One region of the Enterobacter sp. MGH 24 genome, then DNA from elsewhere that is predicted to be linked to it. Evidence: predicted binding sites of a transcription regulator. Region 1 holds the regulator's gene; each other region holds the start of a gene.

Region 1 (10,484 bases):
CCGCCACAACGTGAAACAGCTGCAGAAAGAGATGTTCCGCAAGTCCCACTTCCCGCGCGTGATGATGAACCCGCAGGACGCGAACTACGCCTATCTGCGCGGTGAAGTTGAGCTGGTCTCCCTGCGCGACGCGGAAGGCCGCATCGCCGCCGAAGGCGCGTTGCCTTACCCACCGGGGGTGCTGTGTGTTGTCCCTGGGGAAGTCTGGGGCGGTTCCGTGCTGCGCTACTTTGCCGCCCTGGAAGAAGGCATCAACCTTCTGCCGGGCTTCGCGCCAGAGCTGCAGGGTGTGTACGTCGAGGAGTGTGAGGGTCGCAAACAGGTTCGCTGCAATGTCATCAAACAACCCGCCGCTCAGCCCGCGCTGCTGAAAGGAGAGAAATTATGAGTAAGTCCAATAAGATGGGCGTGGTGCAGCTGACTATCCTCACCATGGTAAACATGATGGGCTCCGGGATCATCATGCTGCCCACCAAGCTGGCAGAGGTGGGTACCATCTCTATTATCTCCTGGCTGGTGACGGCAGTCGGCTCGATGGCGCTGGCGTGGGCGTTCGCCAAGTGCGGGATGTTCAGCCGTAAGTCAGGCGGCATGGGCGGCTATGCCGAATACGCTTTTGGCAAGTCGGGCAACTTTATGGCCAACTATACCTACGGGGTGTCGCTGCTGATCGCCAACGTGGCGATTGCCATCTCCGCGGTGGGCTACGGTACGGAGCTGTTTGGCGCGACGCTCAGCCCGGTACAGATTGGGCTGGCGACCATCGGCGTGCTGTGGATCTGCACCGTGGCTAACTTTGGCGGCGCGCGTATCACCGGACAGCTCTCCAGCATCACCGTCTGGGGCGTGATTATCCCGGTTGTCGGCCTGTGCATCATCGGCTGGTTCTGGTTCAGCCCGACACTCTACGCCAACTCCTGGAACCCGCACCATGTGCCGTTCTTTACCGCCGTCGGCTCTTCTATCGCCATGACGCTCTGGGCCTTCCTGGGTCTGGAATCCGCCTGCGCAAACGCGGAAGTGGTAGAGAATCCGGAAAAGAACGTTCCGATTGCCGTTCTGGGCGGAACGCTGGGCGCGGCGGTGATCTATATCGTCTCGACTAACGTGATTGCGGGTATCGTACCGAATATGGATCTGGCTAACTCCACGGCGCCGTTCGGGCTGGCCTTCGCGCAGATGTTCACCCCGGAAGTCGGGAAAGCGATCATGGGTCTGATGGTGATGTCCTGCTGCGGTTCGCTTCTCGGCTGGCAGTTCACCATCGCGCAGGTGTTTAAATCTTCGGCTGATGAAGGTTACTTCCCGAAAATCTTCTCCCGCGTAACTAAAGCGGATGCACCGGTGCAGGGCATGCTGGCGATTGTCATCTTCCAGAGCGGATTGTCGCTGATGACCATTAGCCCGTCGCTTAACAGCCAGTTCAACGTGCTGGTCAACCTGGCGGTAGTGACGAATATCATTCCGTATATTCTGTCGATGGCAGCGCTGGTGATTATTCAGAAGGTGGCGAAGGTGGATCCACGCAAAGCGCGTGCGGCCAATATTGTGGCGGTGATTGGGGCAATCTACAGCTTCTATGCGCTCTACTCATCCGGCCAGGAAGCGATGCTCTACGGGGCAATGGTGACCTTTATGGGCTGGACGCTGTACGGTCTGGTGTCACCACGGTTTGAATTGAAGAACAAGCATAGTTAAAAAAAAGCCCGGTGGCGCTAGCGCTTACCGGGCCTACGAGGTCAATGCAAAACGGCAACCCAAGGGTTGCCGTTTTTAATGTTTTCTCCCTCTCCCGGTGGGAGAGGGCCGGGGTGAGGGCATCAGCCCGCACCAGAACACGACTTATGCGTTTTTCAGCACTTCGCTAACAATCTCTACCGCTTCTTTCTCAATCTGCTGACGGTGCTCAGCGCCGAGGAAGCTTTCGCAATAGATTTTGTACGCATCTTCCGTGCCGGACGGACGCGCGGCGAACCAGCCGTTCTCGGTCATCACTTTCAGACCACCAATGGATGCACCATTGCCCGGTGCTGCCGTCAGACGCGCGGTGATCGGATCGCCCGCCAGGGTGCTTGCGCTGACCATCTCCGGAGAAAGTTTGGACAGGGCCGCTTTCTGGGCTGACGTCGCGCTCGCCTGAATACGGTTATAGCTTGGTGCACCAAAGCGTGCCGCCAGGTCATTGTAATGTTCCTGAGGGTTCTTACCGGTGACCGCGGTGATTTCCGCCGCCAGCAGGCACATGATGATGCCGTCTTTATCGGTTGACCATGGCGTGCCGTCGAAACGCAGGAAAGATGCCCCCGCGCTCTCTTCACCACCAAAACCGAAGCTGCCGTCGTGCAGACCGTCAACGAACCATTTGAAGCCCACCGGCACTTCCACCAGCTTGCGACCCAGCGCCTCGACCACGCGGTCAATCATCGCGGAGGACACCAGCGTTTTACCGACAGCCACCTCTTTGCCCCACTGCGGACGGTGCTGGAACAGGTAGTTAATCGCGACGGCCAGATAGTGGTTCGGGTTCATCAGCCCGGCAGGGGTGACGATACCGTGGCGGTCATAATCCGGGTCGTTAGCAAACGCCAGATCGAATTTATCACGCAGCGCCAGCAGGCCCGCCATCGCGCACTCGGAGGAGCAGTCCATACGGATCGCGCCGTCTTTGTCCAGGTGCATAAAGCGGAAGGTCTGATCGACGTGATCGTTCACGATGGTCAGATCCAGCTTGTAATGCTCGGCGATACGTTTCCAGTATTCGATACCGGAGCCGCCCAGCGGATCCACGCCCAGCTTCAGGCCGGCTTTCTGGATAGCCGCCATATCAACGATATCCGCCAGCCCTTCCACGAACGGCTGAACCAGATCCTGCTCTTTCACGTGACCGGACGCCATGGCAGCATCCAGAGAGATGCGCTTCACGCCTTTCAGACCGTCAGCCAGCAAGGCGTTCGCACGATCTTCCACCACTTTTGTGACGTTAGTGTCGGCCGGGCCACCATTAGGCGGGTTGTATTTGATACCACCGTCTTCCGGCGGGTTGTGGGATGGCGTGATAACGATACCGTCAGCCAGCGCGCCACCTTTTTTGTTGTGCACCAGGATGGCGTTAGAGACCGCAGGCGTTGGGGTGAAGCCGTTATTCTCCTGAACAATCACATCAACGCCGTTTGCCGCCAGCACTTTCACCACAGAGATGAACGCCGGTTCAGACAGGGCATGGGTATCTTTCCCCACGTAGCACGGACCGGTAACGCCGTTTTTAGCGCGCTCTTCCGCGATGGCCTGAGCAATAGCCAGAATGTGCGGTTCGTTAAAGCTGTGGCGCGCCGCGCTGCCGCGGTGACCGGATGTACCAAACTTCACTGCGTGTTCTGCGTTGCCCACGACCGGTTTCAGCACGTAATACTGCGCGGTCAGCTGAGCGACGTTAATCAAATCGCTTTGTTGTGCAGGTTGGCCTGCACGGCTGTGATTTGCCATTACCGGGTCCTTCTGATGCAAGGGTTAAATTGTACCGCAAACCTTTTCAATCAATTCCGCCGGGAACTGCATGGACTGCATGATGTGTTCAATCATGCTGCACTTGCGGCCCGTATTGGTATTGGTGATCACCCAGTATGGGGTGCCAGGAACATGTTTAGGTTTGGTTTGATTGCCATTTTGCAGCAGCGTCTGCTCGTCGCCCGCGAAATAGACGCGAGTACGGCCGTGAAGCGACTCGGTCGCTTCAGCAAACGCTTTGTTATCCAGTGAATAAAGTGTAGACAGCACCAGCATAAAGCGGTTAACCGCCTTTTTCTGCTCCGCGTATTCATCGGAGAGCAGCAGCTCGCGCATCGCGCGCACTTTATCTTTTGCCGGCGTCACGGCAGGTTTTGCTTGCGCAACAACGCTCGGCTGAGACACGACATCTTTGGTGACTGGGGTAGCAGGCTGTGCAGCGGCGGAAATTTTAAGCATGCGCCGTAAAATGTCGGACGCGCTCTCCCCGATATGCCGCGTCTGGCTGGCAATATACTGATAGAGTTCGTCATCAACTTCGATTGTTTTCATCTTAATCCAGTGCGATTTCTTATCTGAATACAAGTCATTGGGATTATAAGGTCAAATCCCAACAGCGGATAGCGTCAAACCTGGTTGGCAGCAAAAGTCAGATTAAACTGGAACCTTGCAGCCGGGCGGCAGAATGGTCAACATGATACCCTAACCTGACATACGTAAAAAAAGAACTTTGCCATGAAATTGAATACCCGAGCGCAAACTGCACAATCGCCGAACAATAATTCTCCCATCGTACTCGTTCACGGGCTTTTTGGCAGTCTGGATAACCTGGGCGTGCTGGCGCGCGATCTGGTTACCGACCACGATATTTTACAGGTCGATATGCGCAATCACGGTCTTTCCGGGCGTTCCGACGAGATGACCTACGCGGCGATGGCGCAGGATCTGCTGGATACGCTGGATGCACATAGCCTGCAGAAGGTAACGCTGATCGGACATTCCATGGGTGGCAAAGCGGTGATGGCCCTGACGGCACTGGCCCCGGACCGTATTAGCGGCCTGGTGGTGATTGACGTCGCGCCCGTGGATTATGACGTCCGTCGTCATGACGAGATTTTTGCCGCCATTAATGCGGTCACAGAAGCGGGTGTCGCGACACGTCAACAGGCGGCTGCCGTCATGCGTGAGCATCTTGATGAAGAAGGCGTCGTGCAGTTCCTGCTGAAGTCGTTTGTTGACGGGCAATGGCGTTTTAACGTGCCGGTGCTCTGGGACCAGTACAACAATATCGTGGGCTGGGAAACGGTACCTGCCTGGCCACACCCTACCCTCTTCATTCGTGGCGGTAACTCTCCTTACGTAACCGACGCGTACCGCGACACGCTGCTGGCCCAATTCCCGCAGGCTCGCGCCCACGTGATTGCCGGCGCCGGGCACTGGGTGCATGCGGAAAAACCGGATGCCGTACTGCGCGCCATTCGCCGCTATCTCGCTGATACTGCAAATTGATTAAAAAGAAAGCGACTGGAAGGCTGCGGGCTTCCAGTCGTTGGCGTGCCGTTTTTGGTGATGTATGATGGCGCGCTTATCGCCCGGGCATTAGCAGGGCGGCGTGTTTCCCCCGAAGTCTCAGAATCATGGCCAAAGAACAAACGGACCGTACGACACTAGATCTGTTCGCGAATGAGCGTCGCCCGGGACGACCCAAGACGAATCCGCTTTCGCGCGATGAACAGCTGCGTATCAATAAACGCAACCAGCTTAAACGCGATAAAAATCGTGGGCTTAAGCGTGTCGAACTGAAGCTTAACGCCGACGCCGTCGATGCACTGAACGAGCTGGCTGACGCGCGAAATATCAGCCGCAGCGAACTCATTGAAGAGATGTTGATCGCCCAGCTTGAGACGTTACGCAGCCAGGCATAAGTCTGAAAATTCCCTTTATCGCCCTTTTCATGTAGCACAGAGTGCAGTCCTGCGCGATAGCTGTTTCCGCAGGGTTGCCAGTTCTGCTATTATTGCCCTTATCCGTGGCCGAATTGCGCCACCATACTATTAAGTTTCAAGAGGTTATTTTACTCATGGCAATCATCGGCATTTTCTTTGGCAGTGATACCGGCAATACCGAAAATATCGCAAAAAACATTCAAAAACAGCTCGGTAAAGACGTTGCTGATGTGCATGACATCGCCAAGAGCAGCAAAGAAGATCTGGAAGGCTATGACATTCTGCTGCTGGGTATTCCTACCTGGTACTACGGTGAAGCCCAGTGCGACTGGGATGATTTCTTCCCGACCCTGGAAGAAGTGGACTTCAACGGTAAGCTGGTGGCCCTGTTTGGCTGCGGCGATCAGGAAGACTACGCTGAGTACTTCTGTGACGCGCTGGGTACTATCCGCGACATCATTGAGCCGAATGGCGCAGTGATCGTCGGCCACTGGCCAACTGCCGGTTACCACTTCGAAGCGTCTAAAGGCCTGGCCGATGACGATCACTTCGTGGGTCTGGCCATCGACGAAGACCGTCAGCCAGAACTGACTGTCGAGCGCGTTGAGAAGTGGGTTAAGCAGATCCGTGAGGAACTGCACCTGGACGATATTCTGAACGCCTGATTTTTATCGCGGCGCAGCGGCGGCTGCGCCCGTGCTCCAGGTCAAACCGATTAAATTAATCGCTACAATCTTTTAACTTTTTCGCCCAGACCTGTACAATGTCTCCCTGATAAAATGTGGTTTTCCATTGAGCAAGTTTGTTGGTGATACCCCATTTTTATAAGCATATTTTGCCTGAGACTTGCAGTTTTCATTTAGCCATGGCAGTTCTATAATGAGACACATTATCCCAGGTGCATTTTCTGTCACTTCCTACAGAAGTGAATCGTTTAGCAACAGGACAGATTCCGCATGACTGACAACAATACCGCATTAAAGAAGGCTGGCCTGAAAGTTACGCTTCCTCGGTTAAAAATCCTTGAAGTGCTTCAGGGTCCAGACAATCACCATGTCAGTGCGGAAGACCTTTATAAACGTCTTATCGACATGGGTGAAGAGATTGGGCTGGCTACCGTCTATCGCGTGCTGAACCAGTTTGATGACGCGGGCATTGTTACCCGTCATAATTTCGAAGGCGGTAAATCTGTTTTCGAACTGACCCAGCAGCAGCACCACGATCACCTGATCTGCCTCGATTGCGGCAAGGTCATTGAATTTAGCGATGATTCCATTGAATCACGCCAGCGTGAAATCGCGGCGCGTCATGGCATCCGCCTGACCAACCACAGCCTGTACCTTTATGGTCACTGCGCTGAAGGCGATTGCCGCGAAGACGATCACGCGCACGACGCGAAATAATCAGTATTCATACTCTGAGCCAGCCGCAAGGTTGGCTTTTTTTTTGCCAAAAAAATGCCCGGTGGCGCTGCGCTTACCGGGCCTACGGGCTATGACACCTTTGTAGGCCCGGTAAGCGCAGCGCCACCGGGCGTAAAGCAACTTATTTATTGTTGTTGCGTATCTCGTTCCAGATCTTATCGCAACGCTTCGCCACTTCCTGATCGTTACCGGTTTTACGCGCCTGAATACAGGCCTGGTAATCCATCACGCGGACATTTTCCTGCGTCGCAAACTGCTCATGCGCTTTCTCTTTCTTCAGCACATTCAATACGCTCTGACAGGCTTCAATCTTCTCTGGCGATCCTTCAGCGGTATTGATGCACGCGCTATACGCCTCCTTCAGGCGGGAATCTTCTTTGGGTGCCTGAGTCTGAGCACATGCCACCAGACCTGACGCCAGCAGCGCGATAGTTACGATTTTTTTCATCATGTACAGTCTCCGGTCCGGCGGGCGCTAACCCGCCGGACAATTCATCAGAAGATGGTGAACGGTGCGATAACCATGAATTTCACGTCACGTTCATCCTGGAAGATGTTTCCGTAACCGCCCGCGTAGCTCGGGATATCGGAGTGGTTGTCATACTGAGTGAAGTGCAGTTTGAACATTGTGCCTTTCGCACGGCCATCCTGCAGGGTATAGATAGCATCGAGGCTGTAGGAAGACTCTTTCAGGCGATAGTTTGGATCGTAGTAGGCGTCCGGTGTTGCCATATCGGCAGGTTTTGCATCCCAGGCGTAAGCGTAAGATGCGCCCACCGCCCAGCCAGGCAGGTTCCAGTTTTTCAGGTCATACATTGCGCCGAAGAAGACCGCTTTCTCGCCGTCGGCGTTGAAGTCGGAACGGTTATCCCACCAGATATCAAGACGACCGTTGGAGGAGGCATAGGTCGGGGTCATACGCTGCAGGAAGTAGCCCTGCTGCCCTTCCGCCTTCACCCATGTGCCCTCCAGACGTAAATCAACCTGACCGACCTTGTAGCCGAAAGTTAACGCCTGCAGCCACGCGGTGCCGTCATAAATGTCATTGACGCCGCCGTTACTGACTTTATCGCGCGTACCGTAGAACTGGTAGCTGGTGCTCAGCGGGCTACCCGCGACATCGAATTTATAGCTGGCCTTGGCAAAGTACTGATCGATATAGCCTTGTGCCTGACCGAATGCCGCTTCAAGCACCAGATCGTTTTTGAAGTCGTACTTCGCGCCCAGCGAGTGCAGATAATCGACTTTGGTTTTTTTATCATTCTGGTAGAACTTGTCCATCTCGATGTGCCACGGCGCTTTGTACTCGTTGGTCCACATATAGGAGAAGCTCAACGCACCCGCATCACCGTAGTCAAAGTTAGCCCCGGCTTCCGCACCCTGATAGGTACCCGGCATAAAGCTCCAGTGCGGCGCTAACAGGGTCTGGCCAGTTGGCTGAATATAACCACCGCGCGCCCATACCGGACCGTATTTAAATTTCGCGGCGGCTTTGTAAAGGCTGATACCGCTCTTATCCCCGGACCAGTCTTCTTTATACGCTTTGTTGCTGGAGGAGAAGGCAATTTCGTTCGGATGGCCGCTGTCGCCGTTTTCCGCCATTTCAATCGCGGTGAACGCAGCAATATCCAAACCGAACATATCTGCGGCATAGCCTGACTGGAAGTCCAGGTTGGCGTTCCAGGTGGAATGAGAAAGGTTGGTTTTATATTTGTCTTCAGTGACGTCTTTACGGTCACGTTCACGCTGCCAGTAATAGATACCGCCCGTGAGGGTAGAATCGTCGATGAAGCCCGCGGCTTTCGCCTCTGGTGTCACCACCAGGCCCGACATTGCTGTCACACCGGCAATAGCCAGCGCCAGCGCACTACGTTTGCCACTGAACGTACGCATAGATTATTCCTCTTTGACGAATTAAAACGCCTGAAACGGCGTAAATAAAAAAGACCAAATGGTCAGGGGTAGTTTTAAATACCCTCGAATTAACTACCGTCTTTAGGTTATTTTTCGCGACGCGAATTATCAATGCTTTTTAGCGGACAAAAGTCAGGATTATGACGAAGTGCACATAATTGGTAGTGATTTGTAACATTTACAGGAAGGCGAGGAATGACGGGGAATTATCAGGTATTTCAGTGGATAGACGTGAGTTCTCTTTCCTTTTTTATCACCTTTTTGATTTTCGTAATGACACAAACTTTTTTTTAAAAAATAAGTAGCACCTCATTGACCTGATATTTTCATGATGTCGCTTTAGGCCCTTGCTTAATACCCTGATCGTTAAATAAAAAAACGCCGCATAATGCGGCGTTTGTCTCTCATTGACCAGAGCAGCAATATTATTCGCCGATCTTTGTCCAGGTATCACGCAGACCTACGGTACGGTTAAATACCGGTTTTTCCGCCGTGCTGTAACGGCTGTCCAGGCAGAAGTAACCTTCACGTTCGAACTGGAACGCTTTGCCCGCTTCAGCGGCTTTCAGAGAAGGCTCCGCATAACCCTGCTTGATCACCAGAGATTCCGGGTTGATGGTCGCCAGGAAGTCTTCCGCAGCTCCTGGGTTAGGCACGCTGAACAGACGATCGTACAGACGAATTTCTACCGGCAGCGCGTGGGATGCGCTCACCCAGTGAATAACGCCTTTCACCTTGCGGCCGTCTGCCGGATCTTTGCTCAGGGTCTCGGCGTCGTAAGAACAGAAGATGGTAGTGATATTCCCTTCTGCATCTTTCTCTACGCGCTCGGCTTTGATGACGTAGGCATTACGCAGACGCACTTCTTTACCCAGCACCAGACGCTTGTACTGCTTGTTGGCTTCTTCGCGGAAGTCAGCGCGGTCAATCCAGATATCACCGCTGAACGGCACGTCACGGCTTCCCATTTCCGGTTTGTTCGGATGGTTAGGCATGGCAACCAGCTCGCTTTCACCCTGCGGATAGTTTTCGATAACCAGTTTCACCGGGTCGATCACCGCCATCGCGCGTGGGGCGTTTTCGTTGAGATCTTCGCGAATGCAGGACTCCAGGGAAGCCATCTCAATGGTGTTGTCCTGCTTGGTCACGCCGATGCGCTTGCAGAACTCACGAATAGAGGCGGCAGTGTAACCACGACGGCGCAAACCAGAAATGGTAGGCATACGCGGGTCATCCCAGCCTTCAACGTGCTTGTCGGTCACCAGCAGGTTCAGCTTACGCTTGGACATCACGGTGTATTCCAGATTCAGACGAGAGAACTCGTACTGGCGCGGATGCACAGGAATGGTGATGTTATCCAGTACCCAGTCGTACAGACGACGGTTGTCCTGGAATTCCAGCGTACACAGGGAGTGAGTAATACCTTCCAGCGCATCGCTGATGCAGTGGGTGAAGTCGTACATCGGGTAGATGCACCACTTGTTGCCGGTCTGGTGGTGTTCTGCGAACTTGATGCGGTACAGCACCGGATCGCGCATCACGATGAACGGAGACGCCATGTCGATTTTGGCACGCAGGCACGCTTTGCCTTCTTCGAAGCCGCCGGCACGCATTTTTTCAAACAGCGCCAGGTTCTCTTCCACGCTGCGATCGCGGAACGGGCTGTTTTTTCCCGGCGCGGTCAGCGTACCGCGAT
Region 2 (10,484 bases), 650 kb from region 1:
GAGAGCCTCGGCGGTGTGGAAAGTCTGGTGAGCCAGCCTTACAGCATGACCCACGCCTCGATTCCGCTTGAGCAACGGCTGGCAAACGGCATTGTGCCGCAGCTGATCCGGCTGTCAGTCGGGATTGAAGATCCGAAAGACCTGATTGCCGACCTCAGCCAGGCGCTGCAAAAATAAGCAAAACGCGGCAGGTCAATCACCTGCCGCCATAACTTGTCATCATGGCTTAACGCCTTGATAACAATATTATGTGAAACTGCACCGATTATTTCTGAAACACCGTTTCCATTTTCCTTTTATCTTAAAATCAGCGTATAATGCGCGCCTAATCCCTGGTGAATGGTTTCAGCGCTTGGAATACAAAAAACAACGTACAACTTCTCCTCTCCTTCGTTGGGCTGTCACTCAGGCACACTTTCTTCTGCACGCTCATTTGATGTCTCCTATCCTTAGTGCGTGTCATATACTCTTTTGCAACACAGGTTTGACTCCGCGGCGGTGCGCCCCCGGAGCGAGATTTCCATATCCTTCCCAACTTAAAGACTAAGACTGTCATGAAAAAGACGAAAATTGTTTGTACTATCGGCCCGAAAACCGAATCTGAAGAGATGCTGACCAAAATGCTGGACGCCGGCATGAACGTGATGCGTCTGAACTTCTCCCACGGTGACTATGCAGAACACGGTCAGCGTATCCAGAACTTGCGCAACGTGATGAGCAAGACCGGTAAAAAAGCCGCGATCCTGCTGGATACCAAAGGTCCAGAAATCCGTACCATCAAACTGGAAGGCGGTAACGACGTCTCTCTGAAAGCGGGCCAGACCTTCACCTTCACTACCGACAAATCCGTTGTCGGCAACAGCGAAATCGTTGCAGTGACCTATGAAGGCTTCACCAGCGATCTGTCCGTCGGTAACACCGTACTGGTAGACGATGGTCTGATCGGTATGGAAGTCACCGCTATCGAAGGTAACAAGGTTATCTGTAAAGTGCTGAACAACGGCGACCTGGGCGAAAACAAAGGCGTTAACCTGCCGGGCGTTTCCATCGCGCTGCCAGCCCTGGCTGAAAAAGACAAGCAAGACCTGATCTTCGGTTGCGAGCAAGGCGTTGACTTCGTTGCCGCTTCCTTCATCCGTAAACGTTCCGACGTGGTTGAAATTCGTGAGCACCTGAAAGCGCACGGCGGCGAGAAGATCCAGATCATCTCCAAAATTGAAAACCAGGAAGGCCTGAACAACTTCGACGAAATCCTCGAAGCGTCTGACGGCATCATGGTTGCACGTGGCGACCTGGGCGTAGAAATCCCGGTTGAAGAAGTGATCTTCGCGCAGAAGATGATGATCGAGAAATGTGTTCGCGCGCGTAAAGTGGTAATCACCGCAACGCAGATGCTGGACTCCATGATCAAAAACCCACGCCCAACCCGCGCAGAAGCAGGCGACGTGGCAAACGCCATCCTCGACGGTACTGATGCCGTTATGCTGTCCGGCGAATCCGCAAAAGGTAAATATCCGCTGGAAGCGGTGTCCATCATGGCCACCATCTGCGAACGTACCGACCGCGTAATGAAAAGCCGTCTGGACTACAACAACGACAGCCGCAAGCTGCGCATCACCGAAGCGGTATGCCGCGGTGCAGTAGAAACGGCTGAGAAACTGGAAGCACCACTGATCGTAGTGGCCACCCAGGGCGGTAAATCAGCTCGCGCGGTGCGTAAATACTTCCCGGATGCGACTATCCTGGCGCTGACCACCAACGAAACCACTGCCCGTCAGCTGGTGCTGAGCAAAGGCGTGATCCCTCACCTGGTGAAAGAGATCGCGTCTACGGATGATTTCTATCGTCTGGGTAAAGAAGTGGCGCTGGAGCTGGTTGATCGCGGTCTGGCACAGAAAGGTGACGTTGTGGTCATGGTTTCTGGCGCGCTGGTTCCAAGCGGAACGACCAATACCGCATCTGTTCACGTGCTGTAATAATTCCCGAACGAATTAATTTTGATAAAAAGCGCCCTCCGGGCGCTTTTTTTATTCCTGGCATTAGCCAAAGTCATTCAAATTGCAAATCGGGTTTCTCTATTTAATTGCGAATTATCTAAGATGAATCCGATGATAAATGTCTTTTTTTACATAGATTTTTGCCCGAAAAGGGCTGATTCGATGCTTCTTTGAGCGAACGATCAAAAATAGGTGTATTCCCATCAAAAAAATATTCTCAACCCAAAAAACTTTGTGTAATACTTGTAACGCTACATGGAGATTAACTCAATCTAGAGGGTATTAATAATGAATCGTACTAAACTGGTACTGGGCGCGGTAATCCTGGGTTCTACTCTGCTGGCTGGTTGCTCCAGCAACGCTAAAATCGATCAGCTGTCTTCTGACGTTCAGACTCTGAACGCTAAAGTTGACCAGCTGAGCAACGACGTGAACGCAATGCGTTCCGACGTTCAGGCTGCTAAAGACGACGCAGCTCGCGCTAACCAGCGTCTGGACAACCAGGCTACTAAATACCGTAAGTAATAGTACCTGTTAATAAAATGGCGCACATCGTGCGCCATTTTTTTTGCCTGCGACAAACGGCTACTGCGTCACCTTCTCCCCTTCATCTTCCGCTACCGCTGCGGACACCCGACTGTTCTGCACCGACAACACGCTATTGCTGGCTGACGGGCCGCTGCCTGACGACACGATAACCGGGATCCCGGCGCGGCGTGACAGGGCTTTCTCAATCAGCGCCTTATCGCTTCCGGCCTGAGAAACAAAGGTCGCAAACTCTGCAGAATGGTTAATGGGCGAGACCTGCGGGTTTTCTCCCTCGACCTGCGCCAGCGGACGGTGGACTTCAATATAGCGTTTACCATCCGGCTCCACGGCGAACTTCACGGGTTCATTGATAATCTGTACCCGCGTACCAACCCGCACCTGTTCGAACAGGGCTTTGATGTCCGGGGCATTCATCCGCATGCAGCCGGAGCTGACCCGCAGGCCGACGCTGTCCGGCGCGCTGGTGCCGTGGATGAGATATTCCCCATTCCCCACGCCTAAACGCAGTGCGAAGCGTCCAAGAGGGTTATTTGGCCCGGCAGGTACCACCGGCGGTAATTTAATTCCCTGCTCCAGAGAGCGTGCTCTGATGCCCGGCGTAGGTGTCCAGGTGGGATTCGGGATTTTCTGGCTCACGCGCGTGGTCGTGACCGGTGTTTCCAGCCCCAGCTGTCCTATGCCGAGCGGGAAGACCTGAACGATGTTTTCTCCCGGCGGGAAGTAGTAGAGCCGAAGCTCTGCGAGGTTCACCACGATGCCCTCGCGCGGCGTGTCCGGCAGCAGCATCTGCGACGGGATGGTAATGACGGTTCCCGGCGCAGGGTTTACCGGCGCAATGGTATTGTTCGTTTCCAGGATCACCTGCGCCGCCGTATTAAACCGGCGGGCGATGGTCTGCAGCTTATTATCCCCTTCCTGTATCGTGTAGGTTTGATTTTGCCCAATCAGACGACTGCCTGCGGGCGGCAACGGATAGTCCATCGCGCGGGCCGAATTAAGTGCGCCGAGCGAACTGAGGAGTAATAGAGTTATTAGAGACGCGCGCTTCATGCTGAGATTCCTTATTCACTGACAGAACGCCAGAAAGCTGAAAAACCAGCGAGGCGGGAACCACCTCGCGAAACAGAATGAATGCTGTTCTGTAAGTCTAGCTAAGGATTGCAGCTTTGGCGCGGATCGCGCGAATCATCGCTTCCAGCCCCTGGGATCGGGACGGGGTGAGGTGTTGGGTCAGGGCCATTTTTTCAAACCACGGACGGACGTCGAACGCGACAATATCCTGCGCCGACATCCGGTGATAAAGAATAAAGACGACCGCAATAAGCCCTTTTACAATTGCCGCATCGCTGTCGCCGTGCAGTTCAATCGTGCCGTCATCCGACTGCGCCATCACAATCCACACCTGGCTTTGACAGCCCTGAATACTGTTTTCCGGGGTATGCGCCTCTTCACCGAGCGGCGGCAGACGCTGCCCCAGCTCGATGATATAAAGGTACTTCTCTTCCCAGTTTGCGCAACGCCCAAAGTTGCGCAGTAATTTATCTTTGTCCGGCAGTTCCGCCATCTTTCGCCTCTCCGTTAGCCCAGGAGTTGGTGAATGCGCTTAAGCCCCGCCACCAGCCTGTCGACCTCTTCCATTGTGTTGTACATCACCAGCGACGCGCGGCACATTGCTGGTACCTGGTAAAACGCCATCAGCGGCATGGCGCAGTGGTGCCCGGTACGGACCGCCACGCCGTAGTTATCGAGGAAACTACCCACGTCATAGGCGTGATGTTTCCCAAGATTGAACGCAATCACCCCTTGCCGGTCGGCAGGCCCGTAGAGGGTCAGATCCGGCACGCTGGCAAGCTCGGCAAGCGCATAGTGCATAAGCAGCTGTTCGTACTCCTGAATGCTGTCAAGGCCGATCGCGGAGACGTAGGACACCGCCGCCCCCAGCCCGATAATCCCGCCAGTGTTGGGCGTACCCGCCTCAAAACGCCACGGCGCGCGCGCGTAGGTGGTGCCTTCCGTCAGGCTTACGGTGGCGATCATCGACCCGCCCCCTTCCCACGGCGGCATCGCCTGCAGGATGTCTTCTTTCACATACAGCACGCCAATCCCCGTCGGCCCGTAGAGCTTGTGTCCCGAGAACACGTAGAAATCGCAGTCCAGCGCCTGGACGTCAACCGCGTGGTGCATCACCGCCTGAGCGCCGTCAATCAGCACCTTCGCGCCCGCCTGATGGGCCTTTTCGACAATCTCTGCCACCGGGTTTTCCGTCCCCAGCACGTTGGAGACCTGGGTGACCGCCACCAGCCGCGTTTTATCGTCGAGCAATGCGTCAAGCTGCTCGAGCTGCAGCGTCCCGTCAGCATTCAGCGGGATCACCCGCAGCTGCGCGCCAACGCGCTCGCAGAGCATCTGCCACGGCACGATATTGGCGTGGTGCTCCATCTGGGTGATGATGATGTTATCCCCAGCGTGGACCTGCGCGTTGCCCCAGCTGTTAGCGACAAGGTTGATCCCTTCGGTGGTTCCGCGCACGAAGACCAGCTCTTCAGGCGAACGTGCATTGAGGAAAGCGGCCAGTTGCGTACGCACGTTTTCCATACGCTGGGTCGCCTCGGCGCTCAGGGTATGAATACCGCGATGCACGGCGGCGTAGCCGTGGCGATAAAACTCGGCTTCCGCATCCACCACCTGATTCGGCTTCTGCGCGCTGGCCGCGCTGTCCAGATAGGCCAGAGGCAGACCGTTCACTTCACGGGTCAGAACCGGGAAATCTGCCCGTACTTTCTCGACGGGAAAACTCATGCTTCGCCTCCAGGCAGACGCTGACCGATACGCGCCAGCACCTGCTGTTTTAACTGACCATCGTGCAGCGCTTCCGTCAGTTCGGCGGCAAACGCATAGATAATCATTTTCTGCGCCGCCTGCTGGTCGATACCGCGGGAACGCAGGTAGAACATCTGCTCGTCGTCGATCCGCCCGACCGTCGCACCGTGGCTGCACTTCACGTCGTCGGCGTAGATCTCCAGCTGCGGTTTGGTGTCCACCTCCGCCAGGCGCCCTAACAGCAGATTGTTGTTGGTCATTTGCCCGTCGGTTTTAATGGCGTGCTGGGCCACGTTAATCAGCCCGTTAAACACCGCGCGGCCTCTGTCGCTGACGATGGTTTTATGCAGCTGGCGGCTGTTGCAGTAGCCCCTGTTGTGCTCCAGCCAGGTGCGCGTGTCGCACACCTCTGATTTAACCGGCATCGCCAGGCTGTTGATGCGCAGCGTAGTGTTTTCACCGTTAAGCTGCGTGCTGGTGTTGTGGCGCAGCACCGCCCCGCCGAGCAGGAAGCTATGGCTGTACGCTGCGGCATCCTGACCCAGCACGATATCGTTATGGGCAAAGTGGTGGCTCTGCGCATTTTCAAACGCCAGCTTGATATGGTGAAGCTGCGCGTTAGCGGCTACGTTCATTGTCAGACGCGACCCGGTAAAGTGGCGGGTGTCGTTGAGGCTGACGTAATGTTCGATTACCGTGGCCTCCGCCCCCTCCGCCAGCTCAAGATGATGACGATAGTGCGCGGTGTTGATTTCGTCGCCGTCCAGCCCCTGGGTGATGTGCATCAGCAGCAGCGGTTTGGCCGGACGCTGGTTACGCTTCACGCGGATGTGCGTCACGCCGCGGGCCAGGCTCTCGGTCAGGTGCAGGAACACCTCAGGCTGAACCGGGGCGCTCAGGGGCGGGCGTTCGTCGTTTATCTCAACCTCAAATCCGCTCGCCTGGAGAGCATCGCTCAGTTCCGGACGGAACTCACCGTCGACGAACACCATGCGCACGGCATCCACGCGCACTGCCAGCGCATCACGCTGCGCAGGCGTGAGATCCGCCAGACGGGTCACAAACTCGGCGTTCAGCAGGCCATCAAGTGGGGTGTACTTCCAGTTCTCATGCTTACGCGTCGGCAAGCCGAGACGCAGCATCTGCTGCAGATGCTGCTGCGCCTGCTCAGAGCGCGTGCCGCCCTGGGCTTCAAACAGCCTGTGCCACTGCTGGAGTGCATTACTGCTGTTCGGTAAGCCAGCCATAACCCTGCTCCTCCAGTTGTTTAACCAGCGTGAAATCACCGGATTTCACAATACGTCCCTGGTAAAGCACGTGAACGTAATCCGGCTTGATGTAGTCCAGAATGCGCTGGTAGTGAGTGACGATGATGAACGAACGCTTGCCGTCGCGCAGGGAGTTCACGCCGTCAGCGACAATCTTCAGGGCGTCGATATCCAGACCGGAGTCGGTCTCATCCAGAATGCACAGCTCGGGCTCCAGCACCGCCATCTGCAGAATGTCGTTACGCTTTTTCTCGCCGCCGGAGAAGCCAACGTTCACCGAACGGGTCAGCAGATCCTCCGGCATTTTCAGCAGCTTGATCTTCTCTTCCATCAGGTCCTGGAAGTCGAAGCGGTCCAGCGCCTCCAGGCCGCGATACTTACGCACCGCATTCAGCGCCGTCTGCAGGAAGAACTGGTTGCTGACGCCCGGAATTTCGACCGGGTACTGGAAGGCCATAAAGATGCCCTCTCCCGCGCGGTCTTCCGGCGACATCTCCAGCAGGTTTTTGCCGTTAAACTCGACCGAGCCGTTGGTCACCTCATAATCTTCGCGCCCCGCCAGCGTCGCAGAAAGCGTACTTTTCCCGGAACCGTTCGGCCCCATGATGGCGTGGACTTCACCCGGTTTGACGTCAAAATTGAGGCCACGCAGGATGGCTTTGTCTTCTACGCTAACCTGTAAATCTTTAATGCTTAACATGTGCTTTCCTTAACCGACGCTGTGTTCAAGACTAATGGCGAGGAGTTTCTGGGCTTCAACGGCAAATTCCAGCGGCAGTTCAGAGAACACGTCCTTACAGAAGCCGTTGACGATCATCGAGATGGCGTCTTCTTCGCTGATCCCGCGCTGCAGGCAGTAGAAGAGCTGATCTTCCCCAATCCGCGACGTCGTCGCCTCGTGCTCCAGCTGGGCCGTGTTGTTACGGCACTCGACGTACGGGAAGGTATGCGCCCCGCAGTCGGCACCGATCAGCATCGAGTCACACTGGGTGAAGTTACGCGCATTGGTGGCCGTCGGCATGATTTTCACCAGCCCGCGATAGCTGTTCTGGCTATGCCCGGCGGAAATCCCTTTCGAGATGATGGTGGATTTGGTGTTTTTACCGATATGGATCATCTTGGTGCCGGTATCGGCCTGCTGATGCCCGCTGGTCAGCGCTACCGAGTAAAACTCGCCGATGGAGTTATCCCCGCGCAGAATGCAGCTCGGGTATTTCCAGGTGATGGCAGAGCCGGTTTCTGACTGGGTCCACGACATCTTGCTGTTTTCGCCTTCGCACAGCGCGCGCTTGGTGACGAAGTTCAGGATACCGCCGGTATTGCCGTCGCCCGGGAACCAGTTTTGCACCGTGGAGTATTTCACCTCGGCGTCTTTGTGGATGATGACCTCCACCACCGCCGCGTGTAGCTGATAGCTGTCGCGAACCGGGGCGGAGCACCCTTCGATATAGCTGACGTAGCTGCCTTCATCCGCGACCAGTATCGTGCGCTCGAACTGACCGGTTTTTTCGGCATTGATGCGGAAATAGGTCGAAAGCTCCATCGGACAGCGCACGCCTTTCGGCACATAGATAAAGGTGCCGTCAGAGGCTACCGCCGCGTTGAGCGCCGCAAAGAAGTTGTCGTTAGAGGGCACCACGGTCCCAATGTACTTTTTCACCAGTTCCGGGTGATCGTGAATCGCTTCGCCGAAGGAGCAGAAAATGATCCCCTGCTCTGCCAGCTTCTCGCGGTAGGTGGTCGCCACCGAGACGGAGTCGAAAATGGCGTCCACCGCCACCTCTTTGCCCTCACGCACGGGCACGCCCAGCTGGTTAAAGGCTTCTTCCACCTCTTTGCTGAGGAAGCTGTTCTCCGCGCCGGTTTGCTGCACCGCGCCGGGCTGCGAGGCGCAGGTGTCGTCACAGCTGCCGCAGGACGGGGCAGAATAGTAGCTGTAATCCTGATAGTTCAGCTTGTCATAATGCGCTTTCAGCCAGTGCGGCTCTTCCATCTCCAGCCAGGCGCGGAAGGCGCTCAGGCGGAACTCCAGCATCCACTCCGGCTCGTTACGTTTCGCCGAGATCGCCCGCACGACATCTTCGTTGATGCCTTTCGCCAGCTCGTCGGTCTGCAGCTGGGTGAAGAACCCCTCTTTATAGTTGAGGTGCCCACCGCCCCAGGTATTTACTTCACTCGTTGCTTCAGTATTACGAGACATAGTACCGCCTATACCCCAAAGCTTTCGCCGCAGCCGCATTCATTCTGGGCTTTCGGGTTATGAAATTTGAATAACTGGTTTAAGCCTTCGCGGACGTAGTCCACTTCGGTGCCGTCAATAAACGGCATGGCCTGCAGCGCGACGTACAGTTTCGCGCCGTCCGTCTCGAACACCAGGTCATCTTTCTCGGGTTCGGTGACGGTATCGAGCACGTAGCCAAAACCCGCGCAACCGGTCTGTTTGACGCCCAAACGCACGCCGAGGATTTCGGGCTTTTTCGCCACCACCTCGTGAATATGTGCCGCCGCCGCTGGCGTGAGCGTTAAGCCGCGCCAGGCAAAATCGGCAGGATTAAAGGTTTCTGAATGCAGTTCCATAGGTCCACCTCATCTGATAAGCCATCAGGGCATAACACCATGTTAGTGATAACGATTATCACTTCAACCCTCTGTCAGCAGGGGCATTCGGCTAAACCGCCCTTTTTGCCTACTTTTATTAAGCATAGACCCTATGCCAGGATGTAGTCAGGATGGATGTATTTGTTCAATGCATTGATAAATAATGCATTTCGTCGCGGCATTTATGACGGAGAGGAGAAAAGTAAAATATGCATCGGAAATGCCTATTTTTGAGATAGCTTTTGCTCAGAAAATGACAAAAACAAAAAAAGGCCCTGAAGGCCTCTGACGATCAGTGATGAAATGAGACAGCAAAACCCTGTTCACGCCAGTGGTCGAGCTGTTCCTGCTGGCGAGGCGTTGGGGATTTCCCCGTCCAGACGAAGATTTTTTGCCCCGGGAAGAGTTCAGGACGCGGCGAATCAATAGGTTCCGCCAGGACGTCAATGTGCCAGCCTTTCTGCGATAAGCGCGCGGCTTCGAGCCACAGGTGGGTGCGGTCATCGCATTCCCAGCCAATCAGGAGCGCGTCTTTACCGGCTTTTTTGCGGGACTCCGCTAGGCTTGCAATAGCGAACTCGATCAGTACGCCGTCAAACAGGCTCGCCATGTGACGCACGGTGTTTTGATCCTGATTCATTCGCTGACGGACAGGAGAGATAATGCTGTCAATCAGCGCGTCTATCGCGTGATCGCGGCGGAATTCACTGATTTTGGCGCGCAGCTTTGCCGGGCTGGCGTAACGCAGAACGGTCATCATCTCTTCCTGGAACGAGACCCAGTTACCCTGAGTCAATACTTCCTTGTTTTCCAGCAAGGCTTTGACTTTTCCGACCGAGACGCCGCTCTTCATCAGGCGCTTGATCTCTTCGATACGCAGGATATCTTCATCGTCAAACTGACGATGACCCCCTTCGCTTCGCTGCGGCTTCAACAATCCATAACGGCGCTGCCAGGCACGCAGCGTAACGGGGTTGATACCGCATCGTTCGGCCACTTCGCCGATACTGTAATAGGCCATTAACTCCCTCACGCTCAGAACTTCCATACCTAACTACACCAACCTTATCAGATTGTACACACCATTTGTATAACTAAGACCGCATTTTGAACGCGTGAATGGGCTTCTTTTCCGTCCACCTGTTAATACATTGTTGTATAAAATTTGCCGCCCGTACAGTGAAGTCTACCAAATTGTGTACAACTTCATCAGAAGTCGAACTTTTTCTCCGGCCACGCAATCGCGGGAATA
Region 3 (10,484 bases), 2.7 Mb from region 1:
GAACTTCTGGCGGCAAAGCGTGAAGCCCGTGTTTTTTCACAAGAATTCATTATATATTTTTGTCTGGCTGATGCTTTTAATTTTCATTCTCGTCATTTTATGTGGTCCTTTTGAATCCCCCGTCATTGCCGGCTATTTGATGCCGCTGATTTTTATTCTTTTTACCCTGGCGATAAGCCGCCTGACCTATGCGCTTATCTCTCTGCTGTGGGCTGCATCTGCGCTCCTGCTGTTGACCTACAACTACAACTTCCTTAACGGGGTGGAATCGGGCCATTCGCTCTCTTTTATCCTGTCCGTGCTTATCTCTTTCGCTATCTGTTTGCTTTACATGTCGCGGATCTATCAACGTAGCGAATGGCTCAAGCGGGGCTGGCAGGACAGAGCGCTCACCGATCCGCTGACCGGGTTACCGAACATCCGTGCGCTGGAAGATTATCTTGAGATTCATCCAGATGCCAAAGTGTGCATTTTGCGCATGGATAATCTGGAATTTTTGAGCCGCCACTACGGGATTATTATGCGGGTTCATTGCAAACGAACGATCGCCACATCGCTTCAGCCGCTCCTGCAAAAAGATGAGATGCTCTTCCAGTTGCCCGGAAGCGAGCTGGTGCTGGTATTGCTCGGGCCGGAAATTGCTGAACGCCTCCAGCATATGGTCGATCGGCTCAACAGCAGTAAGATTTTCTGGAACAACGCAGGGCTGGATATTGAGTTTGGCGCGTCCTGGGGAATGGTCGAAAATGGCGAAAAGCTGCATCACACGCTGGGGCAGCTGAGCTGGCTGGCAGAGCAGGCCAGCGGAGCGCAAAACGTTCTCGCACTCACGAATAGCCTCGAGGCGGCATCTGGGCAAACAACAGAGCGCGTCCTGATGCTGGCGCGGATTAAGCACGCTCTGGAGACGGATCAATTCCATTTATACGCGCAGCCGATCCAGAAGGCGGACGGGAGCGGGTATTACGAAATTCTGGCGCGTATGGAGAGCGAGGGCGAGATCTTCACTCCTGACCGCTTTATTCCGTTGATTGCCCAGTTCAACCTGAGCCACCGGTTTGATATGAGCATCATGGAGAAATTACTGCTGTGGCTGCGCGATAACCCTGTAAAGCAGGCTGGCACCCGTTTCTCTGTCAATCTGATGCCGCTCACGCTGATGCAAAAAGAGGTGGCGACCGAGATTTGCGCGCTCTTTGAACGCTACGGCGTTGCGCCTCAGGCCGTCGTGATTGAGATCACCGAAGAGCAGGCCTTCTCAAATTCGGGCTGCAGCATCCACAATATTCAGCAACTGCGGGATTACGGTTTCCGGATTGCCATTGATGATTTTGGTACCGGCTACGCCAACTACGAGCGTCTCAGACGCCTGCAGGCAGATATCATTAAAATTGACGGCTGCTTTGTTAAAGACATTTGTACCGACGATATGGATGCGATGATCGTCCAGTCGATGTGTAATCTGGCGAAGACAAAATCGCTGTGCGTTGTAGCGGAATACGTCGAAACACCGGCACAGCGGGAGATGCTGCTTCGCTTTGGCGTGGATTACCTGCAGGGCTACCTGATAGGTAAACCGAAACCGCTGGAAGAGTTGCGGGCATAAAAAAACCGGGAGCCAGGCTCCCGGTTTTTTGTTTAAGGATAAACGTTACAGGACCAGTGCCGCGATGGAAGCAGACAGGACGCTTACCAGCGTAGAGCCGTAAACCAGCTTCAGGCCAAAGCGAGAAACCACGTTACCCTGTTCTTCGTTCAGACCTTTAATCGCCCCTGCGATAATCCCGATAGATGAGAAGTTCGCGAAGGAGACCAGGAACACGGACAGAATGCCTTCCGCGCGCGGAGAAAGCGTGCTGGCAATTTTCTGCAGATCCATCATCGCAACGAATTCGTTAGAAACCAGTTTGGTTGCCATGATACTCCCTACCTGCAGCGCTTCGTGAGCCGGAACACCCATCACCCATGCAACCGGGTAGAAGATGTAGCCCAGAATCCCCTGGAAGGAGATACCCAGCACTGCGGCGAACAGGGCGTTCAGCGCAGAAATCAGCGCAATGAAGCCGATCAGCATGGCGGCAACGATAATTGCCACTTTGAAACCGGCCAGAATGTATTCACCCAGCATTTCGAAGAAGCTCTGGCCTTCGTGCAGGTTAGACATCTGGATGTTCTCTTCGCTGGCGTCAACGCGGTATGGGTTGATCAGCGACAGAACGATAAAGGTGCTGAACATGTTCAGAACCAGCGCCGCAACAACATACTTTGGCTCCAGCATGGTCATATACGCGCCCACGATAGACATGGAAACGGTAGACATTGCAGTTGCCGCCATGGTGTACATGCGGTTGCGGGACATTTTGCCGAGAATATCTTTATACGCGATGAAGTTCTCAGACTGACCGAGGATCAGGGAACTGACGGCGTTAAAGGATTCCAGCTTGCCCATGCCGTTCACTTTGGATAACAGGAAGCCAATTCCACGAATAACGAACGGCAGAACGCGGATGTGCTGCAGAATACCGATCAGCGCGGAGATGAAGACGATTGGGCACAGAACCTTCAGGAAGAAGAACGCCAGACCTTCGTCGTTCATTTTACCAAAGACAAAGTTGGTCCCTTCGTTGGCGAATCCGAGCAGTTTTTCGAACATTTCGGAGAAGCCTTTCACGAAGCCGAGGCCTACGTTGGAGTTCAGGAAGAACCACGCAAGTAAAACTTCAATGACCAGCAGTTGGACAACATAACGGATACGAATTTTTTTGCGGTCTGTGCTGACCAGCAATGCAAGTGCAGTAACGACAACAAGTGCCAGGACAAAATGAAGGACGCGGTCCATATTTGCTCCAAATATGAGGCAGGTTTAATTTTCGTGCACATTCTATGTAACAAGCGAAAAGAAAACGAGATCGAGGACACACTATAGTTACATCCTGTGACGAGTCTCAAAAATAGTGATCCACAATACATTTTTGTTATGTTAGGTAAATGAGTGAAAAGTTAAGTTTGTGTGCTAGTCTTCACAAAAGCGCGCGCGATTTCAGTTTCTGTTCGATCGCCCCACTTACCCGCCCGTCTATCGTTCAAAGCTATCAGAGAAATCACTGTAAACTTCACAAATGATCTTGATAATCATTCTCATTTTGATAGCATTAAACATAGCAAAGGCTATATTTCAGAGGCAGAAATGACAAACAGTCGCGTAGAGGGTAGCAGTGGCAGAGCCGCGCGCAAGTTGCGGTTCGCATTAATGGGACCTGCGTTCATCGCTGCCATTGGCTATATCGATCCAGGTAACTTTGCGACCAATATTCAGGCCGGGGCCAGCTTCGGCTATAAGCTGCTGTGGGTGGTCGTCTGGGCTAACCTGATGGCGATGCTGATTCAGATGCTCTCCGCAAAGCTTGGGATTGCAACGGGTAAAAACCTGGCGGAGCAAATTCGCGACCATTATCCGCGTCCTGCCGTCTGGCTCTACTGGGTCCAGGCGGAAATCATCGCCATGGCCACTGACCTCGCTGAATTTATCGGCGCGGCGATCGGCTTTAAGCTGATTCTGGGCGTGTCGCTGTTGCAGGGTGCGGTACTGACCGGGATTGCCACTTTCCTGATCCTGATGCTGCAGCGTCGGGGACAAAAGCCGCTGGAGAAGGTCATCGGCGGTCTGCTGCTGTTTGTCGCGGCGGCCTATATCGTCGAGCTGATTTTCTCACAGCCGAATCTGGCGCAGCTTGGTAAAGGTATGGTGATCCCAAGCCTGCCAACCTCGGAAGCGGTGTTCCTGGCCGCCGGGGTATTGGGGGCGACCATCATGCCGCATGTGATTTACCTTCACTCCTCGTTGACTCAGCATCTCCACGGTGGGACGCGTAAAGAGCGTTACTCCGCCACCAAATGGGACGTGGCGATCGCCATGACCATCGCGGGGTTTGTTAATCTGGCGATGATGGCCACCGCTGCCGCCGCTTTCCATTTTAACGGTCATACCGGTATTGCCGATCTCGACCAGGCCTATCTCACGCTGGAGCCATTACTGAGCCATGCTGCGGCCACGATATTTGGTCTCAGCCTGGTGGCCGCAGGTCTGTCTTCTACGGTGGTAGGCACGCTGGCAGGGCAGGTGGTGATGCAGGGATTTGTTCGGTTCCACATTCCGCTGTGGGTTCGTCGCGCTGTAACCATGCTCCCGTCATTTATCGTGATTCTGATGGGGCTCGACCCAACGCGAATTCTGGTCATGAGCCAGGTGCTGCTGAGTTTTGGTATCGCGCTGGCGCTGGTGCCGCTGCTGATCTTTACCAGCAACAAAACCCTGATGGGCGAACTGGTCAACTCAACGCTGGTGAAACGGACCGGGTGGGCCATCGTGGTGGTAGTGGTGGCGCTGAACCTGTGGCTGCTAATTGGCACAGCGTTGGGGCTCTAACAAAAAAAGGAGCCGCAGGGGCTCCTTTTTTATTAGTGATGGTGGCCGTGGCCATGACCTTTGCCGTGGCCCCAGCCGCCGCGACGGTCGTCACGATCGTTCCAGCCTTCGCGGTAGCCGCGCTCATACGCGTTGTCTTTATACCAGCCGCGGTGTCTGCCGTTATCATGTTTCCACCAGCGGTCTCCGCGCCACTCATAGTGACGGTTCCAGTAGTCACGGTCGCGCCAGTAGCCACCGTCCCAGTATCTGCCGTAGTCGTCACGATCGCCAATTTGTAATTTTACTGATGGCAACAGGGTGATTTCGCCCGCAGTGGCGATCAGCGGGGCTGAAGCCAGTAATACCGCTGCAAGAATCAGTGACCTGAACATACTCTTTCTCCTTCACGATCGGGGCCCTTGTGGGGCCTGTTAACGCAATATTACGAGTTGGTAAAGGCTCGTTTCATCGCCTCAACTCCGAATTCCTGGGTGAGAGCACTTTTTGCTAAAAGTGATTTTATTTTGAGCTGCTCAGAATCCCTTCTATACGGGCCAGTTCCTCCGCAGTGAAATGGCGGTTTTGCAGCATGCCCACGGCGTCATCAATCTGCGCCGCTTTACTTGCCCCAATCAGCACTGACGTCACATTCTCATGGCGTAATACCCAAGCCAGCGCCATCTGAGAAAGCTTCTGGCCGCGACTTTCTGCCAGGGCATTCAGCTTTCTTACCTTCTCCAGCTTCTCTTCGGTGATCTGGTCAGGGTTAAGGAACTGACTGCCGCTTGCGGCGCGGGAGTCTGCCGGAATGCCGTTCAGATAGCGGTTGGTCAACTGCCCGCCAGCCAGCGGCGAGAAGGGAATACAGCCAACCCCCTTTTCCTGCAACACGTCCAACAGTCCCGCTTCCGGCGCACGTTCAAACATGGAGTATTTCGGCTGGTGGATCAGGCAGGGCGTACCGAGGTCATTAAGGATATCTATCGCCTTGCGGGCCAGCTCTGCAGGATAGTTGGATAACCCGACATACAGGGCTTTTCCCTGGCGTACCACATGGTCAAGCGCTTTCATGGTTTCCAGCAGCGGCGTTTGTTGGTCGGGACGGTGATGATAGAAGATATCCACATACTCCAGCCCCATGCGCTTCAGGCTTTGATCGAGGCTTGCCAGCAGATATTTGCGAGACCCCCAATCGCCGTAGGGACCCTCCCACATGGTATAGCCCGCTTTGGTGGAGATGATGAGCTCGTCGCGCCAGGGCAGGAAATCCTCCTGCAAAATACGGCCGAAATTACGCTCGGCCGCCCCCGGAGGGGGACCATAGTTATTGGCAAGGTCGAAATGCGTAATACCCAGGTCGAACGCGCGCTGTAAAAGTTGACGGCTGTTTTCGATAAGTGTGGTGTCGCCAAAATTATGCCATAGCCCAAGCGAGATGGCGGACAGCCTGAGCCCGCTTTGGCCGCAACGGCGATATTCCATTGTCTGGTAACGATTTTTGTCCGGCTGATAACCCATTCTTGTGACCTCAGGCGCTGAAGAAAAAAGTCAGTGTATGCGTTTACATTAACGTGAAAAAAAGCAGCATAGCGCAGCCTTTTTTGTAAAGCATTCTTTCCATGTCCTACTTATCGCCAATTCTGGACAGCCATCACGCTTATTTAATACTCAAGGTGAGGTCAACATTAGAAGGATACCTGTTTATGCGTACCCCATACTGCGTCGCCGATTACCTGCTGGACCGTCTTACAGATTGTGGAGCCGATCATCTGTTTGGCGTACCGGGCGACTATAACCTGCAGTTTCTCGACCATGTGATAGACAGCCCGGATATCTGCTGGGTGGGCTGTGCCAACGAGTTAAACGCCTCTTATGCCGCGGACGGATATGCCCGATGTAAGGGCTTCGCCGCGCTGCTGACGACATTTGGCGTAGGGGAGTTAAGTGCCATGAACGGCATTGCGGGCAGCTATGCCGAGCACGTTCCGGTACTGCATATTGTGGGCGCGCCGGGTACGGCGTCACAGCAAAGAGGGGAGTTGCTGCACCATACGCTGGGCGATGGTGAGTTTCGTCATTTTTACCATATGAGCGAGCCGATCACTGTCGCACAGGCGATCCTGACCGAACAAAATGCCTGCTATGAGATTGACCGGGTGTTAACTACCATGCTCCGGGAACGTCGCCCCGGCTATCTGATGTTGCCTGCCGACGTAGCTAAAAAGGCCGCTACACCGCCTGTAAACGCTCTCACTCTCAGGCACGCGCATGCCGATAGCGCCTGCCTGAAAGCGTTCCGGGATGCCGCAGAGAATAGGCTCGCCATGAGCAAGCGTACTGCGCTGCTGGCCGATTTCCTTGTGCTGCGCCACGGCCTGAAGCATGCCCTACAGAAATGGGTCAAAGACGTGCCGATGGCACACGCCACCATGCTGATGGGCAAAGGCATATTTGACGAGCGTCACGCCGGTTTTTACGGCACGTACAGCGGTTCGGCGAGCGCCGGTGCGGTAAAAGAGGCGATTGAAGGGGCAGACACGGTGCTGTGCATCGGCACGCGATTTACCGATACCCTGACCGCTGGCTTCACGCATCAGCTAACCCCGTCACAAACAATTGAAGTTCAGCCTCATGCCTCACGCGTAGGTGACGTCTGGTTTACCGGTATCCCCATGCTTCAGGCAATCGAAACGCTGGTGGAGCTGTGTAAACAGCACGTGCACAATACGCCGGTACTATCGTCTCAAAGCGCAATGGCCTATCCGCAGCCGGATGGCTCGCTGACGCAGGAGAATTTCTGGAAAACGTTGCAGACGTTTATCCGCCCGGGGGACATCATTCTTGCGGATCAGGGGACCTCGGCCTTCGGTGCGATCGACCTTCGTCTTCCGGCTGACGTGAATTTTATCGTCCAGCCGCTGTGGGGATCGATTGGCTACACCCTGGCGGCAGCATTTGGCGCGCAAACTGCGTGTCCGAACCGGCGCGTGATTGTGCTGACGGGGGATGGCGCGGCGCAGCTCACCATACAGGAGCTTGGCTCGATGCTGCGGGATAAACAACACCCCATCATTCTGGTCCTTAACAACGAAGGGTACACGGTGGAAAGGGCGATCCACGGGCCGGAGCAGCGGTACAACGACATTGCGCTATGGAACTGGACGCAAATTCCGCAGGCCCTGAGCCTTGATCCTCAGGCTCAGAGCTGGCGAGTCAGTGAAGCGGAGCAGCTGGCGGACGTACTGGAAAAAGTCGCGCACCACGAGCGTCTCTCGCTGATTGAGGTGATGCTGCCGAAAGCCGATATCCCACCGCTGCTGGGCGCGCTTACCAAAGCGCTGGAAGCGCGCAATAACGCCTGATTACTTGTCATTTCGCCAGGCCATCATCATCGGTTTGCCCGCCAGCAGGAGCCAGGCGGGCAACATCACGATACAGAGCAGGGGGAAAAGCGTTGAATCGGGTACTACCACCGCCGCCATAAACAGGCTGAGCCACGCGTCGCGCGTGACCACCAGAACCAGCCCCAGAATAGAGCAGGAGACGGTAATGGCCGCCGGCACCGCATCGACATGTTCGTGCAGCATCAGCCCCAGCGCTACGCCAACAAAGACCGCCGGGAAGATTCGCCCACCGCGGAAACCGCAGGCTGCAGCCACCACCAGCTCGGCCAGCTTAATCACGGCAAACAGCAGATAGTCGGAGACGCTGAACACCTGGCTGAAGGCCAGCTGCTGCATCTCGTCCAGACCTTTGAACAATGTCACCGTCCCGCCGATTGCCCCTAAAATACCGAGGATCAAACCGCCGGCCCCCAGAATTAACACCGGGTGTTTCAGTTTATGCATCAGCCGGTGCAGGCGCGGAAGACACCATACCGCGACCATTCCCAGCGCGATGGCGATGGCGACAACGATGGCGCCGCTGAAAATATCGGCTATCTGCATCTGGCCGTAGTGGGGAAGGGAGAGTGAAAAATGGGGATGGAAAAACAGGCTGGTCGTCAACGCCCCGGCGGCTGCGGCCATCAGCGGCGCAAAGAGCTTGTCCCACAGCGGAACGTCGTTATTGCTGCTGAGCGTCTGTGAAAAGATCAGTGCGGCAGCGACGGGCGTGCCGAAAAGCGCCCCGATGGTGCCTGCGGAGGCAAGGATGGTCCAGTCCAGTGCGCCGACGCGGGGCAAAATGCGTGAACCGAGAAAAACCGCCAGACCAATATTCACCGCCATAATCGGATGCTCAGGCCCCAGGCTGACGCCGCCGGCCAGACCGATAATCAACGCGATAATCAGCCCCGGCAGTGCAGAAGGGGAAACCGGGGCGCCAATCAGCGGTTCCTGCGCCGGGTCTGGTCCAGCATGGCCGGGACTGAAACGGATCACCAGGCCCACCGCAATACCGGTCAACGTCAGCATTACAACGATCCAGGCAGGAGAATCAGCGGTGGCCCCCAGTTTTGCCGGAAGTGCTGTCCATAATATTGTTTGCAGCACCGACGCGACTTTCATCACGACAATGAGCACCAGGCTTGAGGCCACGCCAATGATTAACGCCGGAATGGCCAGTAACAGCATGGTTCTGGCTCGCGGGTGGAGCATGATGATTTCCTTGTACAAAACGGTATTACGTTACTTTGCACATTAAGCTTTATGGCAATAGTGCAAAAGGTGCTGAAACGGTAAAGTTATTCTGTGACGAAGATCGATAATCCATGGGCATTCACCTTATGGCCGTTGTTGTTATCACGCCTTGAATTTACAGTGTCCCAAAGATTTATTCTGACTTTAGCGGAGCAGTAGAAGAATGACAAAGTATGCTTTGGTAGGGGATGTGGGCGGCACGAACGCGCGCCTCGCATTATGCGATGTAAGTAGCGGTGAGATTTCCCGGGCGAAAACCTACTCAGGGCTGGATTATCCAAGCCTTGAGGCCGTTGTCCGCGTCTATCTGGACGAGCATCAGGTAAGCGTTGAAGACGGCTGCATCGCAATTGCCTGCCCGATAACCGGCGACTGGGTCGCAATGACCAACCATACCTGGGCATTCTCCATCGCAGAGATGAAAAAAAACCTCGGTTTTTCGCATCTTGAAATCATCAATGACTTCACTGCAGTCTCCATGGCGATCCCGATGCTGAAGCCAGAGCATCTGATCCAGTTTGGCGGCGCTGAACCGGTCGAAGGCAAGCCGATTGCGGTTTACGGGGCCGGTACCGGTCTGGGCGTGTCGCATCTGGTGCATGTTGCTCAGCGCTGGGTGAGCCTGCCGGGTGAGGGCGGCCACGTGGACTTTGCGCCAAACAGCGAAGAAGAGGGCATCATCCTTGAAGAGTTACGCGCTGAGATCGGCCACGTCTCCGCCGAGCGCGTCCTTTCAGGCCCGGGGCTGGTGAACCTGTACCGGGCGATTGTGAAATCTGACGGCCGTCTGCCGGAAAACCTGCAGCCGAAAGACGTCACCGAACGTGCGCTGGCGGACAGCTGCATTGACTGCCGTCGTGCCCTGTCGCTGTTCTGCGTGATCATGGGGCGTTTTGGCGGCAACCTGGCGCTGACGCTGGGCACCTTCGGTGGGGTCTATATTGCGGGCGGGATCGTACCGCGCTTCCTCGACTTCTTTAAAGCCTCGGGCTTCCGCGGCGGGTTTGAAGATAAAGGGCGTTTCAGAAGCTACGTGCAGGACATTCCTGTTTATCTGATCGTGCATGATAACCCTGGCCTGCTGGGTTCGGGGGCCCATCTGCGTCAGGTTCTTGGTCAAATCCTCTGACGGATAGCCCTCTCCGGCGGGAGAGGGCTTTTTCTTTACAGGTGCATCAGCTGGCGGAACTCTTTCACCTTGCTGCGGCTCACCGGCACCTGAAAATCCAGATCCTTCAGACGCAAAATGTAGGTGTTGTTAAACCAGGGTTCGATCTCGCGGATCTTGTTTAAATTCACGCAGAACGAACGATGGCAGCGGAAAAAGTGTGCCGTTGGCAGCTTGCTGCAAAACTCGGTGATGTTCATCGCCATCACGTACGATTCCCGCCGCGTATAGACAAACGTCATCTTTTCATGGGCTTCGGCATAGTAGA

The links. Region 1 encodes Fur, which represses iron uptake genes when iron is present. Its sites were predicted from a motif close to ATAATAATGAGAACNACTATCAA; they were not measured.
Region 2: sufA (Fe-S cluster assembly scaffold SufA) is a predicted target of Fur. The motif match lies at 9,251-9,273, and genes of this name have one in related genera.
Region 3: L370_RS21590 (Nramp family divalent metal transporter) is a predicted target of Fur. The motif match lies at 3,126-3,148, and genes of this name have one in related genera.

Annotation. Positions count from the first base shown of each region.
Region 1 is NZ_KI535657.1:2,740,240-2,750,723, reverse strand. Features, by position in the region: gene speF (ornithine decarboxylase SpeF) at 1-388, shown strand, start outside; gene potE (putrescine-ornithine antiporter) at 385-1,698, shown strand; gene pgm (phosphoglucomutase (alpha-D-glucose-1,6-bisphosphate-dependent)) at 1,843-3,483, opposite strand; gene seqA (replication initiation negative regulator SeqA) at 3,508-4,056, opposite strand; gene ybfF (esterase) at 4,240-5,013, shown strand; gene ybfE (LexA regulated protein) at 5,142-5,429, shown strand; gene fldA (flavodoxin FldA) at 5,585-6,115, shown strand; gene fur (ferric iron uptake transcriptional regulator) at 6,407-6,853, shown strand; gene chiQ (ChiQ/YbfN family lipoprotein) at 6,996-7,322, opposite strand; gene chiP (chitoporin ChiP) at 7,370-8,767, opposite strand; gene glnS (glutamine--tRNA ligase) at 9,214-10,484, opposite strand, start outside.
Region 2 is NZ_KI535657.1:3,394,605-3,405,088, reverse strand. Features, by position in the region: gene L370_RS05935 (trans-sulfuration enzyme family protein) at 1-177, shown strand, start outside; gene pykF (pyruvate kinase PykF) at 555-1,976, shown strand; gene lpp (murein lipoprotein Lpp) at 2,286-2,522, shown strand; gene L370_RS05950 (L,D-transpeptidase LdtE) at 2,583-3,596, opposite strand; gene sufE (cysteine desulfuration protein SufE) at 3,694-4,110, opposite strand; gene sufS (cysteine desulfurase SufS) at 4,125-5,345, opposite strand; gene sufD (Fe-S cluster assembly protein SufD) at 5,342-6,613, opposite strand; gene sufC (Fe-S cluster assembly ATPase SufC) at 6,588-7,334, opposite strand; gene sufB (Fe-S cluster assembly protein SufB) at 7,344-8,834, opposite strand; gene sufA (Fe-S cluster assembly scaffold SufA) at 8,843-9,211, opposite strand; gene L370_RS05985 (MerR family transcriptional regulator) at 9,525-10,253, opposite strand; gene L370_RS05990 (diguanylate phosphodiesterase) at 10,442-10,484, opposite strand, start outside.
Region 3 is NZ_KI535657.1:16,070-26,553, reverse strand. Features, by position in the region: gene L370_RS21580 (sensor domain-containing phosphodiesterase) at 1-1,606, shown strand, start outside; gene L370_RS21585 (NupC/NupG family nucleoside CNT transporter) at 1,652-2,839, opposite strand; gene L370_RS21590 (Nramp family divalent metal transporter) at 3,188-4,426, shown strand; gene L370_RS21595 (DUF2502 domain-containing protein) at 4,459-4,800, opposite strand; gene mgrA (L-glyceraldehyde 3-phosphate reductase) at 4,928-5,926, opposite strand; gene ipdC (indolepyruvate decarboxylase) at 6,112-7,770, shown strand; gene L370_RS21610 (ion channel protein) at 7,771-9,006, opposite strand; gene glk (glucokinase) at 9,212-10,177, shown strand; gene L370_RS21620 (LytR/AlgR family response regulator transcription factor) at 10,213-10,484, opposite strand, start outside.